DNA from 2 places in the Micromonospora sp. WMMD961 genome. Region 2 is predicted to be linked to the other one. Evidence: riboswitches for the same ligand, from Rfam matches in the RefSeq annotation. Region 2 holds a riboswitch; the other holds the start of a gene.
What was found. Region 2 has a riboswitch for S-adenosylmethionine ahead of thrC (threonine synthase). Riboswitches for the same ligand answer to the same signal wherever they lie in the genome.
Positions count from the first base shown of each region.

Region 1: another riboswitch for S-adenosylmethionine. It lies ahead of O7614_RS11515 (ABC transporter substrate-binding protein); the one in region 2 lies ahead of thrC (threonine synthase).

Region 1 covers NZ_JARUBJ010000002.1:2,432,401-2,439,361, reverse strand. The annotation lists gene O7614_RS11540 (NAD(P)-dependent alcohol dehydrogenase) at 1-808, shown strand, start outside; gene O7614_RS11535 (DUF664 domain-containing protein) at 824-1,333, opposite strand; gene O7614_RS11530 (2'-5' RNA ligase family protein) at 1,412-1,927, shown strand; gene O7614_RS11525 (hypothetical protein) at 2,107-2,298, shown strand; gene corA (magnesium/cobalt transporter CorA) at 2,314-3,444, opposite strand; SAM riboswitch class IV at 3,690-3,801, shown strand; gene O7614_RS11515 (ABC transporter substrate-binding protein) at 4,077-4,934, shown strand; gene O7614_RS11510 (amino acid ABC transporter permease) at 4,977-5,750, shown strand; gene O7614_RS11505 (amino acid ABC transporter ATP-binding protein) at 5,747-6,496, shown strand; gene O7614_RS11500 (Na+/H+ antiporter) at 6,524-6,961, opposite strand, start outside.
Region 2 covers NZ_JARUBJ010000002.1:6,817,012-6,823,972, reverse strand. The annotation lists gene O7614_RS31285 (hypothetical protein) at 1-400, opposite strand, end outside; gene O7614_RS31280 (winged helix-turn-helix domain-containing protein) at 630-863, shown strand; gene O7614_RS31275 (DoxX family protein) at 1,240-1,689, shown strand; gene O7614_RS31270 (metalloregulator ArsR/SmtB family transcription factor) at 1,909-2,214, opposite strand; gene O7614_RS31265 (DMT family transporter) at 2,306-3,274, shown strand; SAM riboswitch class I at 3,343-3,478, shown strand; gene thrC (threonine synthase) at 3,488-4,774, shown strand; gene O7614_RS31255 (GNAT family N-acetyltransferase) at 5,042-6,061, shown strand; gene paaN (phenylacetic acid degradation protein PaaN) at 6,112-6,961, shown strand, end outside.

The DNA of each region.
Region 1 (6,961 bases), 4.4 Mb from region 2:
CGTCGGGCAACCGGTGGCCGTCTTCGGCGCGTGGGGCTGTGGCACCTGCGCCCGGTGCCGGGTCGGTGTCGACACGTACTGCGAGAACCCGTCCGGTGCGCCGGTGCCGAGCGGAGGCGGGGGCCTCGGACTGGACGGCGGGATGGCCGAGTTCGAGCTGGTCCCGGACGCGCGGCACGTCGTACCTCTGCCGGAGGGTTTGGATCCGGCCGACGCCGCACCGCTGACCGATGCCGGGCTCACCCCGTACCACGCGATCCGCCGCTCCTGGCCGAAGTTGCCGCCCGGCAGCACCGCCGTGGTGATCGGAGTCGGCGGGCTGGGGCACGTGGGCGTGCAGATCCTCAAGGCCACCACCGCCGCCCGCGTGCTCGCGGTGGACAACCGCGCCGAGGCGCTGCGGCTGGCCGAGGAGTGCGGTGCCGACCGGGCGATCATGTCCGGTCCGGACGCCGCGGAGGAGATCCGACAGGCCACCGGCGGTCGCGGCGCCGACGTGGTGCTGGACTTCGTCGGTACGGACGCCACCCTCGCCCTGGGCGTGGCGACGGCCCGCACGGTGGGCGACCTGACCATCGTGGGTCTCGGCGGGGGCACCGTGGCGGTGTCGTTCTTCGCCGTGCCCTACGAGGTGAGCATCGCGACCACCTACTGGGGTAGTCGCGGGGAACTGGTCGAGGTGCTGGACCTGGGCGCCCGTGCTCTGGTCCGCCCGAAGACCACCCGGTTCTCGCTGGACGACGCTCTCGACGCGTACCAGCAGATGCGCGACGGAACGCTGGAGGGCCGGGCCGTCATCGTGCCGTGAGCCGGCGCAGTGCGGTCAGCCGGTCTCGAGCAGACCGCGCAGGTAGGCGGCCTGACCCACGTGTTGCAGGTCGTCCTCGGCGACGCTGACCAGCCGGACGCCGAGGGTGACCGGCGGGTCCCACCCCTCGTCGACGATGCGGTCCAGGTCCGCCGGGCGCAGCCCGGCCAGGAACTCGCCGGTACGCGACGCGACCGCCCCGTAGTAGTCGATCAACACCGCTGCGCTCTCCGGCCGCACCGCCGCGACCTGCTCGGGCGAGTGCCCGTAGCCCGTGTTGGCGGGGTCTGCGGTGAGCCCGAACCGACCCGCCCAGTCGCCGCTCACCCAGACGGGCTCGGCGTCGAGCACCTCGGCGACGTGCTGGTCCTGCACGCGGGTGAGGTGCCAGACCAGCCAACCGATCGAGTTGTGGCCCGGTGCGGGCTGGTGGCGCAGTTGCTCCGGGCTGAGGCCCTCCACCGCCGCGCGGACGAGGTCGGGCAGCCGGTCGAACGTCTCGGTCAACAGATCACTCACGTCCACCGGGCACGCCTCCTGGTCGGTTTCCGAACACATACCGCCGCGGACGGGCGCCCAAACCTCGGCCGCTACCGTGATCGAATGGTCGCGGCGGTGGAGTTGTATCTGGACCCGGACGCCACCCGCCGGATCCGGGTGCTGTGGGACGCGCTGGAGACCGAGGGCGTGCAGAGCATGCGTTCCCTGCTGGAGCAACGTCACCGGCCGCACGTCTCGCTGGCGGTGGCTCCCCGGTTCGACCCGGGACAGGTCGCCGCGGCCCTGCACGGGACGGTGGTGGCCGCTCCCCTGCGGCTCGAGTTCCAACACGCCGGCCAGTTCGTCGGTCGGGTGCTCTGGCTCGGCCCGACGCCCACCCCGGAGCTGCTGGCCCACCACCGCACGGTCTACGACCGGCTCGCCGCCGCCGGCATCCCGTTGACCGAGCACTACCAGCCGGGTCGTTGGGTGCCGCACTGCACGCTCTCCATGCGGGTGCCGAACGCGCTGATGGCCGCCGCGGTGCGCCGCTGCCTGGAGGTGTTGCCGCTGGCCGCGACCGTGGTCGGGGCGGCCCTCACCGACCACGCCCGCGGCATCGCCCACCCGCTGCCCTGACCCTCGACAAAAATGTCCGGTTTGGCGGGCGACAGTCGGGAAACCGAAAACAAGCGGTGGTTGTGCGCTCTGACGTGGGATGGTTCGACATGGATGCCGTCCTGCCGAGCGCGATTCGCCCGGCCGGCGGCGCGGGCTCACGCCGCGCCGCCCCACGGCGGCTTCGACGAGGAGGGGCAGTGCCTATGCAGGCTCAGCGCAGGCCACCGCGAGCGGAGCGGAGCCAGAGCCGGGACGACCGGACCGCCGGCGGCATGACCGGGGCGGCCACGCCCCTGACGATCTGGGCCGCCGCCGTCCTGCTCGGACGGATCAGTGCCGGCGACGACGACGTCGAGGACGAACGGCACATCCTGCGCGGCATCGAGTGAGCCCGGCCGGACGGCTCACAGCCAGCCGCGCCGCTTGAAGATCAGATAGAGGGTGCCGCAGACCAGCAGCATCAACAGCAGCGCGAACAGGTAGCCGAAGCGCCAGTTCAACTCCGGCATGTGCACGAAGTTCATCCCGTACACGGTGCCGATGAGCGTGGGAGCGAACAGGATCGCCGCCCAGGACGAGACCTTCTTCAGCTCCTCGTTCTGCGCGTAGCTGGCCGCCGTGAGGCTCCGCATCTCCTCGTTCTGCTGCTGCGACACGAGCGTGGCGTTGACGGTGAGGATGTTCTGCAGAAGGTGCCGGAACCCGTCCACCCGCTCCACCACCTGGGTCAGGTGGTCGGTCACGTCCCGCAGCGAGCGGCGTAGCTCCTCGTCCGTGTCGGCACTGCCCGCGCCGTCGGCCAGTGCGCCGAGCACCGCGAGCAGGGGTCGCGCGGCGCGCTGGAACTGGATCACCTCGCGGCTCAGGCCGTAGATGCGCCGGCTCGCGTTCGGGTCGCCACCGAACACCTGGGTCTCGATCTCGTCGATGTCGTTCTCCAGCCCGGCCACGACCGGCGCGTACCCGTCGACCACCTGGTCGAGGATCGCGTACAGCACCGCCTCGGGCCCCCGGGCGAGCACCTGCGCCTCGACCTCCATGCGCCGCCGCACGGCGGCCAGATCCGGTGCCTCACCGTGCCGGACGGTGATCACGAAGCCCGGCCCGATGAACAGGTGCAACTCGGAGAACTCGACCTCCTCCCGAAGGTCGTCGTAGCGAGCGGCGCGCAGCACCACGAACAGGGTCTCCCCGTAGCGTTCCAGCTTGGGCCGCTGGTGCGCGTTGATCGCGTCCTCGACCGCCAGGTCGTGCAGCCGGAACTCCCGCGCCAGCGAGGTGATCTGCTCGATGTCGGGCCGGTACAACCCGATCCAGGCCATCGCGCCGTCCTGCTCCTGCAGGCAGCGGTACGTCTCGGCGAGGCCGGACGGCGAGGCGAACCGGTGCCCACGGATGTAGACGGCGCTGTCCACCAGGCCGCCGGCGGGTGGAGCGGGTGACTCCGTGGACGGTGGCACGCCGACCCTGGTCTCGTACTCGTCGAGTTGGCGACCGAAGCCACCACCCGGGCGGAAGCGACGGCCACCGACCATGCCCTGTCCCCTCCCCCGGTGACGCCCGGTCCGGCACACCCCCGCCAACCCGGGGGCGCTGCTTCCCCCCTGTTCCGGGCCCGAAACCCGTCCCGACGCGGGGTGGGTTCGCCGCACCGGCGGACGGGCGCGCCGCCGGTGCGGATACTCACGACGACCAGCGCGGGCCGGTCGGCCGTCTCCGCTGGTGAGCGTGGTCATAACGACTGGACGACCCACCCGTGCCTGCTGCTAGCCTCGGCGCTGGTCATGAGTGCCAGCGCGAAGCCCCGGCTCGCTGGCCGGCAACCCTCCTCCGCGGTGGGGTGCCCCGGGTGAAGACCAGGCACCGACAGGACGTCGGCGCAAGCGTGGCCTGGCACCCAGGTCAGCACAGACCCGGGAGAGCCATGCGCATCCTCAACACCACCCCACCGACCGACGTCGCGGATGTCCACGCCGGTTGGCCCTCACCGGCACTGACCCGGCGACGGCACGTGGACATGATGCGAATGTGCAGCGCCGCGTGTCGTCGCGGCACCACGCACTAGCGCAGCGCTCTTCCCGAACCTCCCCCACCGGTACGCCCATCGGGCGCACCGTCGGCGACGCACACCCGTGCTCGCCGGGACGCGACCTTTTCGGAGACACCCGTGCGACTTCTTCCTGCCCTGACCCGTGCCACCGCCCTGGGCGCGGCCACGATCCTGGCCGCCACCGCGCTCACCGCCTGCGGCGACGACAACTCTTCCGACGCCACCGCCAACCCGTACGGCCTGGCACGGCCGGGGGTGCTGCGCGCCGGCACCCTCACCGACGCCCCGCCGAACGTGTACCTCAAGGACGGCACGTTCACCGGTTTCGACAACGACCTGCTGACCGCCGTGGCCGGCAAGCTCGGCCTCACCGTCGAGTTCGTCGGCACGGACTTCTCCGCGTTGCTCTCCCAGGTCAACAACCACAAGTTCGACGTCGGCAGCTCCTCGATCACGATCACCGAGGCGCGGAAGAAGACCGTCGACTTCGGTAACGGCTACGACTTCGGCTACTTCGGCCTGGACGTCCCGGCCGGCTCGCCGATCACCAGCTTCGACCAGCTCGCCGGCAAGCGGGTCGTGGTGGTGCAGGGCACCGTGCAGGACGACTACGCCACCGGCAAGCAGCTCGACCCGGTGCGGGTGCCGGACTACAACGGCGCGATCAACCAGCTCAAGGCCGGCACCGCCGACGCGTGGATCGCCCCGGCGGAGATCGGCGAGAAGTCTGCCGCGGACAGCAACGGCAAGATCACCGTGGCGGCCAAGCAGCTCAGCCCGGCACCGACCGCGTACGCCGTCGCCAAGGGCGGCGACAAGCTGCGCGAGGCACTGAACAAGGGCCTCGACGAGGTCATCGCGGACGGCACCTGGAGCCGGTTGCAGGCCCAGTACTACCCCGGCCGGCCGATCCCGGCGGACTTCACGCCGGGCAGCGGCACGGTGGCGGTGGCGTCCGCGTCGCCCGCCTCCTGAGTACCCGGTGACGAGCGAGCAGGACGGTAGGAGAGACGACCGATGGATCCGTTGAGCACCCTGTGGGAGACGTTCTTCGACTGGGACGCGATGGGCGAGGCGCTGCCCGAGATGGTGACCGTCGGGTTGCCGAACACGCTGATCCTGGCGGTCTCCGCCGCCCTGCTCGGCTCGGTGCTGGGCCTGCTGCTGGCCGTCGCCGGGATCTCCCGCAGCCGGTGGTTGCGCTGGCCGGCGCGGGTCTACACCGACGTGTTCCGGGGGCTGCCGGCCGCGGCGACGATCCTGTTGATCGGCGTCGGGCTGGCACCGCTGGGCATGCAGGTCTGGGGACCGGACCCCTATCCGTTGGGGATCCTCGCGCTGTCACTCATCGCCGCCGCGTACATCGGGGAGATCTTCCGCTCCGGCATCCAGTCGGTGGAGGCCGCCCAGTTGGAGGGCGCGCGTGCGCTCGGCTTCTCCTGGAGCGACGCGATGCGGCTGGTGATCATTCCGCAGGGCATCCGGCGGGTCCTGCCGGCCTGGGTGAACCAGCTCATCGCGCTGATCAAGGACTCCAGCCTGGTCTACTTCCTCGGCCTGGTGGCCAGCCAGCGGGAGCTGTTCCGGATCGGGCAGGACTACGCGGCCACCACCGGCAACGAGTCCGCGCTGCTCCTGGCCGGGCTCTTCTACCTGGCGCTGACCGTTCCGCTGACGCACGTCGTGAACTGGATCGACCGGCGGCTGCGCCACGGCCGGCCAGCCACCGCACCGGACGACGAGGACGACGAACTGCCGTTGCCCGCCACGATCCAGGGAGACCGGCGATGACCACCACCACCGACACCACCACCTCGGTCAGCCTCGACGTACGCGACGTGCATCTCGCCTTCGGGCCGAACCGGGTACTGCGCGGCGTCGACCTCACGGTGCCGCGGGGCGCGACGGCCTGCGTGATCGGTCCGTCCGGGTCCGGCAAGTCCACCCTCCTGCGCACCATCAACCGGCTGATCGAGCCGGACCGTGGCGACGTGCTGTTGGACGGGCGCAGCGTGCTGGGCGACGACCCGGACGGCCTGCGGCAGCGGGTGGGGATGGTCTTCCAGCAGTTCAACCTCTTCCCGCACATGAGCGTGCTGCGCAACGTCACCCTCGCGCTGCGCCGGCTCCGCAAACTCGGCGAGGACGAGGCGGAGGCCGCCGCCCGGGCCCACCTGGACCTGGTGGGTCTGGCCGCCAAGGCCGACGCCCGACCGGCGCAGCTCTCCGGCGGTCAGCAGCAGCGGGTGGCGATCGCCCGGGCGCTGGCGCTGCGGCCCGAGGTGATGCTCTTCGACGAGGCCACCTCGGCGCTCGATCCGGAGCTGGTCAAGGGCGTGCTCGGGGTGATGGCCGACCTCTCCGCCGCGGGCATGACCATGGTGGTGGTCACCCACGAGATGGGCTTCGCCCGGCAGGTCGCCGACACCGTCGCCTTCATGGACCGGGGCGTGGTGCTGGAGGCCGGCCCGCCCGAGGCGGTCTTCGAACGGGCCGAGCATCCTCGGCTCCGTCGGTTCCTCGCCCAGGTGCTCTGAGCCGCTGCTGCCGGAAGCCGCTGACGCTCACTCGTTGGCTCCGCGCCCCAGCAGCCGGATCTCCTCGTTGTCCAGGGCGGCCTGGAGTTCCTGCAGCACCAGGTCGTCGATCTCCCGGTTGTCGCGCAGTCGGGTGACCTCCCGACGTTTGTGGGCGAGGACCTTCAGGCGCAGTTGGCGTTCCAGTCGGCGCTCCTCGGCGGTGCTCCCTCCGCTCTCGTCGACGTCCGCAAGGTGCCTCTGGTATTCGGCTTGCAGCCGACGGACCTGTTCCGCCCCGGCGCCGATCTCGGCGGCGACCTGGGGCAGAGCGGCCAGACCCGCCTCGGTGGCCCGCCGCCGGGCGCGCCGGGTCTCGTGGGCGCGTTCCGGGTCGCCGACCAGCCCCGCCCAGCGCACGACCAGCGGCAGGGTGGTGCCCTGGAGCAGCATGATCAGCACGATCACCAGCGCGGTGACGAAGAT
Region 2 (6,961 bases):
CGTGCTGGTTAGGGTCGAGGAGTTGCTGCCCAGCGGTGGAGATCCGGGCCGGGAGCACACCGATCCGGGTGGCCGCACCGGCCAACTGGTCCCGGACGGTGTCCAGCACCTCGACCAGAGCGCCGATGGTGGCCCGATCCTGATGGCCGGCGTCAGCGCGGAGCAGGTCAACGCCGTCGCTGAGCTGCCGTTCCGCGTCACCGGCCAGGTCGAGCGCATCCTCGCCGCTGCGCCGGGCCAGCCGGATCGCCGGGTGTGCGCAACCCGCCCCGGTCCGTTCCAGCAGCACAGCGGCGGCGGCGACGGCGAGGTACGTCTCCCGCAGCTCGGCGGTCACCTGCTCCACGGACCAGATCGCGCTCGCCTCCGGCACGTCCGTCGTTGTCTCCGACACGGTCACGGGTGGACTCCTCTCGTGGGGTTACGGGGATGCCGGGGCAGCACATGAGGGTGCCGCCCCGGCGAACCGGGCGTACCCGGGGGTGAGTCGTCCCTTGTTTTGCCGACGAGGGCCGCCTCGGCTCCAACATATGATGCCTAGTATTAGTAGTGCAACCCTTGAGACACCAAGAACTTGATGTCATAAGCGAAGAGTGGTCAGATGGTGGTGCCGACGAGGGAGTGCCACCGTGTCAGTCACGCCGTTCTACGAGCGCATAGCCACCGAGATTCGCGATCGGATTAGGTCGGGCGACCTGAAGCCTGGCGACAAGCTGCCGTCCATCTCTGAGCTGTGCGCCCATTACGGGGTCTCTACCCAGGTCATCCGCTCGGCCATGTTGACCCTGCGTGCCGAGGGCCTGATCGAGGGGCATCAGGGTCGCGGCGTCTTCGTGCGTGATCGAGCCGATGACCAACGGTAGGCGTGCCTAGCTGTGAGCACCCCGCATGCCCGCACCACGAAAATTCGAGCGCAACTCCATCTCGGCGAGCGAGGTCGCATGACTCGCGAGACACCTCATCGCGGGTGAGGGCTGCACCAGGCCCGTGTGGAAGGTGGGCGTAACGGGCCGCACCCACAGTGTGGGAGCGTGCCCACGGCGGTTGGCCTGCCGTGACTGGACTATTTGCGCAGCTCAGGGCGCGGTTGTCGCGGCTGTGGCGTTGCGGGTGCTCGACGCGAGGCCCTGGACGCCGGTACATTCCGACCGGGGACTTTCCCACTAGCAAGGAATTTATAAACTTCGATACTTTCATGCCTCACATTGAAGAGATCTGTTTCCTTCGATGGAGGTACCTATGAACGTCACTCGGCTCGGCGGGCCGACCCTGTCCCTGTTCCGCATCGTGATCGGGCTGCTGTTCACGCTGCATGGTCTGACTTCGGTCTTCGGGTTGTTCGGCGGCAACCCCATGACCGGCCAGGCGGTACCGGTCGGCACCTGGCCCGGCTGGTGGGCCGCGCTGATCCAACTGGTCTGCGGCGCCCTGGTGCTGGTCGGGCTGTTCACCCGACCCGCCGCGCTCCTTGCGTCCGGCTCGATGGCGTACGCCTACTTCGTCGTGCACCAGCCGGACCACCTGCTGCCGTTGCACAACGGGGGCGAGTTGTCGGCCCTGTTCTGCTGGTCGTTCCTGCTGGTCGCCGCGCTCGGCTCCGGCCCGTGGGCGCTCGACGCACTGCTCTTCCGGCGTCGCACCGACGCTCCGCCGTCCTCGGTGGCCGAACCCAGCCCGGTGTCCGTCTGACCGCACCCGTCCCGCGCGTCGCCGGAGCCCCGACGAGGTGGTTCCGGCGACGCGTGCTGGGGAGCGCATGTCCGGTGATGCCGTGAACGATTCAGCTCCAAAGGATGCGCGGGACAGGTGCGGGACCAGGGAGCCGGACGCGGGAAGGTCCGAGAGTCGGGCGCGGGAAGGTCGGTGGAGTCGGGCGCGGGGCAGGTCCGCGACGGGGAGTCGGGGCGGTCAGGCCGGCGGGCGGGAGGTGAGGACCGCGTCCAGGAGGCCGGGGTAGAGCTTGTCCACCTCGTCGCGGCGGAGCCGGACCAGGCGGCTGGTGCCGGCGGCGCGGGTGCGGGTCAGGCCGGCCTCGCGCAGCACCTTGAGGTGGTGGCTGCGAGTCGCCTTGGACACCCCGAAGTCGAAGCTTCCACAGGCGGCCTCGCCGCCCTCGGCGAGCGCCCGGACGATCTGCAGCCGCACGTCGTCGGCGAGTGCGGCCAGCACGGCGGTGACCGGTACGGCGGTCAGGTCGGGTTCGTGCGGCTCCATGTGACCAGTGTAACCGTTGTTCGACAAATGTCGAACAAGCTCCTACTGTCGGTGTCGTTGGTTCGACGATACTCGAACATTGGAGCTGCCGATGCGATCCCGCGCCTCCGCCTACCCGCTGCTCGCCGTCCTCGGCTGGGGGGTGATGTTCCCGGTCCTGGCCAGCGCGTTGACCCGGGTCGACCCGCTCAACCTGACCACCGCCCGTTACCTTCTCGCCGCCGTCGTCCTGGTCGCCATCCTGCTGCTCCGCGAGGGTGCCGACGCGCTGCGGCCCGGCGTCCGGACGGTCGAGGTGGTGGTGCTCGGCGTGGTCGGCTTCGCCGGCTTCAACGTGCTCACCAGCCTGGCGCTCGAACACGCCGCTCCGCAGCAGGTGGCGCTCTTCGTGGCCACCACCCCGGTGATCACCCAGCTGGTCCGTTGGGCCCGGGACGGCGTACGCCCGAAGCCGCTCCTGCTGAGCCTCTCCCTGGTGGCGCTCCTCGGCGTCGGTCTGGTGATCACGCGCGGAAGCCTGGCCGGGCTCGGTCAGTTCGGTCTCGGCGGTCTGATGATGGTCGGCGCGGTGGTCGGTTGGGCCATCTACACGCACGGCGCCAGCCGCTTCGGCGCGTGGTCGCCACTGCGCTTCACCACGCTGACCGCGCTCGCCGGCACGGCCGCCATGCTGGCCGCGAGCATCGGCGCGGACGCCGTCGGCTGGCAGCACGCGCCGGCCGCCGCCGACCTCGTGGCGGTCACCCCACAGTTGGCGTACGCCGTGATCGTGGGAGCTGTCATAGCGGTCCTGGCCTGGAACACCGGAGTGCAGCGACTCGGGGCCGCCAACGCCGCGCTGTTCATGAACCTGGTGCCGGTGACCACGTTCGCCGTGCAGATCGCCCGGGGCTACCGCCCGGAGGCCGTCGAGCTGGTCGGGGCCGCCGTCACCATCGCCGCGCTGGTCGCCGCGAATCTGGCCAGCCGGCCCCGTACCCGGGTCTCGTCGCTGCCTCGTGCCACCGCGGTGACCGACCCGATCGCGGTTACCGATCCCGCCGCGGTGAGCGCTCGCTGACCCACTCCCTGGGATCGGCGGTAGCTAGGGCCGACAGCGTTGTCCTAGACTCGGCGGCACAACTGCATACCTCATCCAGAGGGGCTGAGGGATACGGCCCGACGACGCCCCGGCAACCACCCCGCGCGCTCACCGCTGAGCGACCCGCGGGGCAGGTGCCAATTCCGTCCCCGCCGCACCGTGCGATGCGGGGAAAGATGAGAGGACTTCGACATGACGTCGACGCTCGCCGCCTCCGGCATCGACACCTCCGCCAGCCCCGCCCGCGCCCTGGTCTGCCGTGCCTGTTCGGCGCGCTACCCGCTCGCCGCCCAGCACGCGTGTTACGAGTGTTTCGGCCCGCTGGAGGTCGACTACGACACCGCCGCACTGGCGACGGTCACCCGGGAGCAGATCGAGGCCGGGCCGAAGAACATCTGGCGGTACGCCGCGTTGCTCCCCGCCGGTCAGGACCCGGCCACCCGGGTCACCCTCGACCCGGGGCTGACCCCGCTGGTGACGGCCCCGTACCTCGCCGCCGAGCTGGGCATCACGGCGCCGCTCTGGGTCAAGGACGACAGCGCCAACCCCACCCACTCCTTCAAGGACCGGGTCGTCTCGGTGGCGCTCACCGCAGCGAGGGCGCTCGGCTTCACCCGGTTCGCCTGCGCGTCGACCGGCAACCTGGCCAACTCGGTGGCGGCGCACGCGGCCCGTGCCGGGGTGCCCTCGGTGGTCTTCATCCCCAGCGACCTGGAGCAGGGCAAGGTCATCACCACCGCCGTCTACGGCGGCGAGCTGGTCGCCATCGACGGCTCGTACGACGACGTCAACCGGCTCTGCGGCGAGCTGGTGGAGACCGACGAGTTCGAGGACACCGCGTTCGTCAACGTGAACGTCCGGCCGTACTACGCGGAGGGTTCCAAGACCCTCGGCTACGAGGTGGCCGAGCAGCTCGGTTGGCGGATCCCCGCGCAGGTGGTCATCCCGATGGCCAGCGGCGAGCTGCTCACCAAGATTGACAAGGCGTTCTCCGAGCTGGTGGAAGTCGGCCTGGTCGAGGCGCCGGCCGGCGGCTGGAAGGTCTTCGGCGCCCAGTCGGCGGGTTGCAACCCGATCGCCGTGGCGCTGCAAGCCGACACCGACACGATCACCCCGGTCAAGCCCACCGGCATCGCCAAGTCCCTCAACATCGGCGACCCCGCAGCCGGCCTCTACGCCCTGGAGGCGGTCCGTCGCACCGGCGGTTGGATGGAGTACGCCGCCGACGACGAGATCCGCGCCGGCATTCGCGACCTCGCCCGCACGACGGGTGTCTTCGCGGAGACCGCAGGCGGCGTCACCGTGGCGGTGTTGCGCAAGCTGGTCGAGTCCGGTCGGCTGGACCCGACCGCGGAGACCGTGGTGTTCAACACCGGCGAGGGCCTGAAGACCATCGACGCGGTGGCCGGTCAGGTCGGGCCGACCCACCACATCAAGCCCTCGCTGCGGGCCGCCCGTGACGCCGGTCTGCTCGGCTGATCCCGGCCTGCCCGGACGGAGGGCCGGGCGATCCGCCGGGTAACTGGGTTTTCGCTGTGAGTGTGGATAACCCGCCGCTACGGACTTGACGGCAGGAACCGGACGGCGCAAGATGCTCCGTGCGGGAGGGCATTTCGCCGAAGACTTTTGAAGTTCTTGCGACCCAACGCCGGAGGCGTTGTGCGATTGTCCCTCCCGACCACGTCCGATCGGGCCAGCGAATTAATTCGCTGGCCCGATCGCTTTCTCGGGCGCACGCTCAGCGGCATGAGCATCGCGATCGCGCCGTTCGACGGCGCTGACCGGGCATCGGTCGACGAGGCGTACCGGATCGGGTCGGCGGCCCGAGACGTCGATCTGCCGGAGCTTCCGCCCTTCTGCCGGCAACGCTTCGACGCGCTGTTCCACACGCCGATGCCCGGCACCGAGTCGCTCTGGGCACTGGCCCGCCTGGAGGGGGCGCCAGCCGGTTACCTCCAGCTCGACCTGCCACAGATGGACAACACCGACAACGCCACCGTCGAACTGACTGTTCATCCGGAGCTGCGGCGTCGGGGCGTCGGCCGGGCGCTCCACGAGTACGGGGTGCGCCTGCTTCGGGAGCACGGCCGCAAGCGGGTGGTCGGGATGACCGTCTCCGCGCTGCCCGGCGGGCCAGCCCGGAGCGTGGCGGGCGATGCGTTCGCCGCCGCCACCGGAGCCCAGCCCGCCCTCAGCGAGGTGCGTCGGCGGCTCGACGTCGACGGGATCGACCGGGTGGCGCTGCGCGCGGCGCTCGCCGAGGCTCGCCAACTGGCCGAGGGCTACCGGTCGGTCTGCTGGCAGGGCGCGACCCCGCAGGAATACCTCTCCGACATCGCCTACCTCAACGGCCGGCTGTTGATGGACGCCCCCATGGGCGACGTGCAGTGGGAGCCGGAGCAGGTGGACGCCGAGCGCATCCGCGGCAAAGAACGGGCTCTCGACGCGCGGGGCCGGCGGCGCTACCACCTTGGGATGCGGCACGAGGCGTCCGGCCGGCTGGTCGCCTGGACCCTGCTGGACGTGGGCGCCTCAGCGGACTGGCACGCGTTCCAGCAGATCACCATCGTCGACCCGGACCACCGTGGGCACCGGCTCGGCCTCATCGCCAAGGCGGAGAACCTGCACCACCTGCTCACCCACGAGCCAGCGGTGCGAGTGATCGACACCATGAACGCGGCCAGCAACACCTACATGGTGGCGATCAACGAGCAGCTCGGCTTCCGCCCGGCGGAGTCCTGGACCGACTGGCAGCTCACTCTCTGACGGAAATCGGCGTTACTGCTCGCGGGCCTGGCTCGGGCATGATGGCTGGCATGACGGAGACCCCGCATCCCCTGTACGACAGGCACGCCGAAACCCTCACCCGTGCGCTGACCGCGATCACGGAGCGGGGCTACTGGTCCGCCTACCCCGAATCCCCCAGCCCCCGGGTGTACGGCGAGACCGCCGCCGCCGACGGTAAGGCCGCCTTCGAGGCGTACCTCGGTGGTGACTTCCCGCTCGACCAGCCGGGCGCTGGCGTTCGGGTCGCCACCGAGGCGAGCCCGTTCGGTGTGGAGCTGGCGGTGCGGTACCCGCACGCCCGCCCCGGCGAGCTGGTGAGCGCCGCCTCCGCCGCGCTGCCTGCGTGGCGCGACGCCGGCCCGCAGGCCCGGGTGGGCGTCTGCCTGGAGATCCTCGACCGGCTGCACAAGCACATCTTCGAGCTGGCGAACGCGGTGCAGTTCACCAGCGGGCAGGCGTTCGTGATGGCCTTCCAGGCCGGTGGCGCGCACGCGCTGGACCGGGCGCTGGAGGCGCTGGCGTACGCGTACGCCGAGATGACCCGGCACCCGGGCACCGCCGGCTGGGAGAAGGCCGCCGGCAAGGGTGACCCGCTGCGGATGACCAAGACGTTCCACGTGGTGCCGCGTGGGGTGGCGCTGGTGATCGGCTGCAACACCTTCCCGACCTGGAACTCGTACCCCGGGCTGTTCGCCTCGCTGGTCACCGGCAACCCGGTGATCGTCAAGCCGCACCCGCGCGCGGTGCTGCCACTGGCCATCACCGTGAAGTACGCCCGGGAGGTGCTCGCCGAGGCCGGCTTCGACCCAAACCTGATCATGCTGGCGGCCGAAGCCCCCGGCGAGAAGCTCGCCAGCGACCTGGCCCTGCACCAGGCCG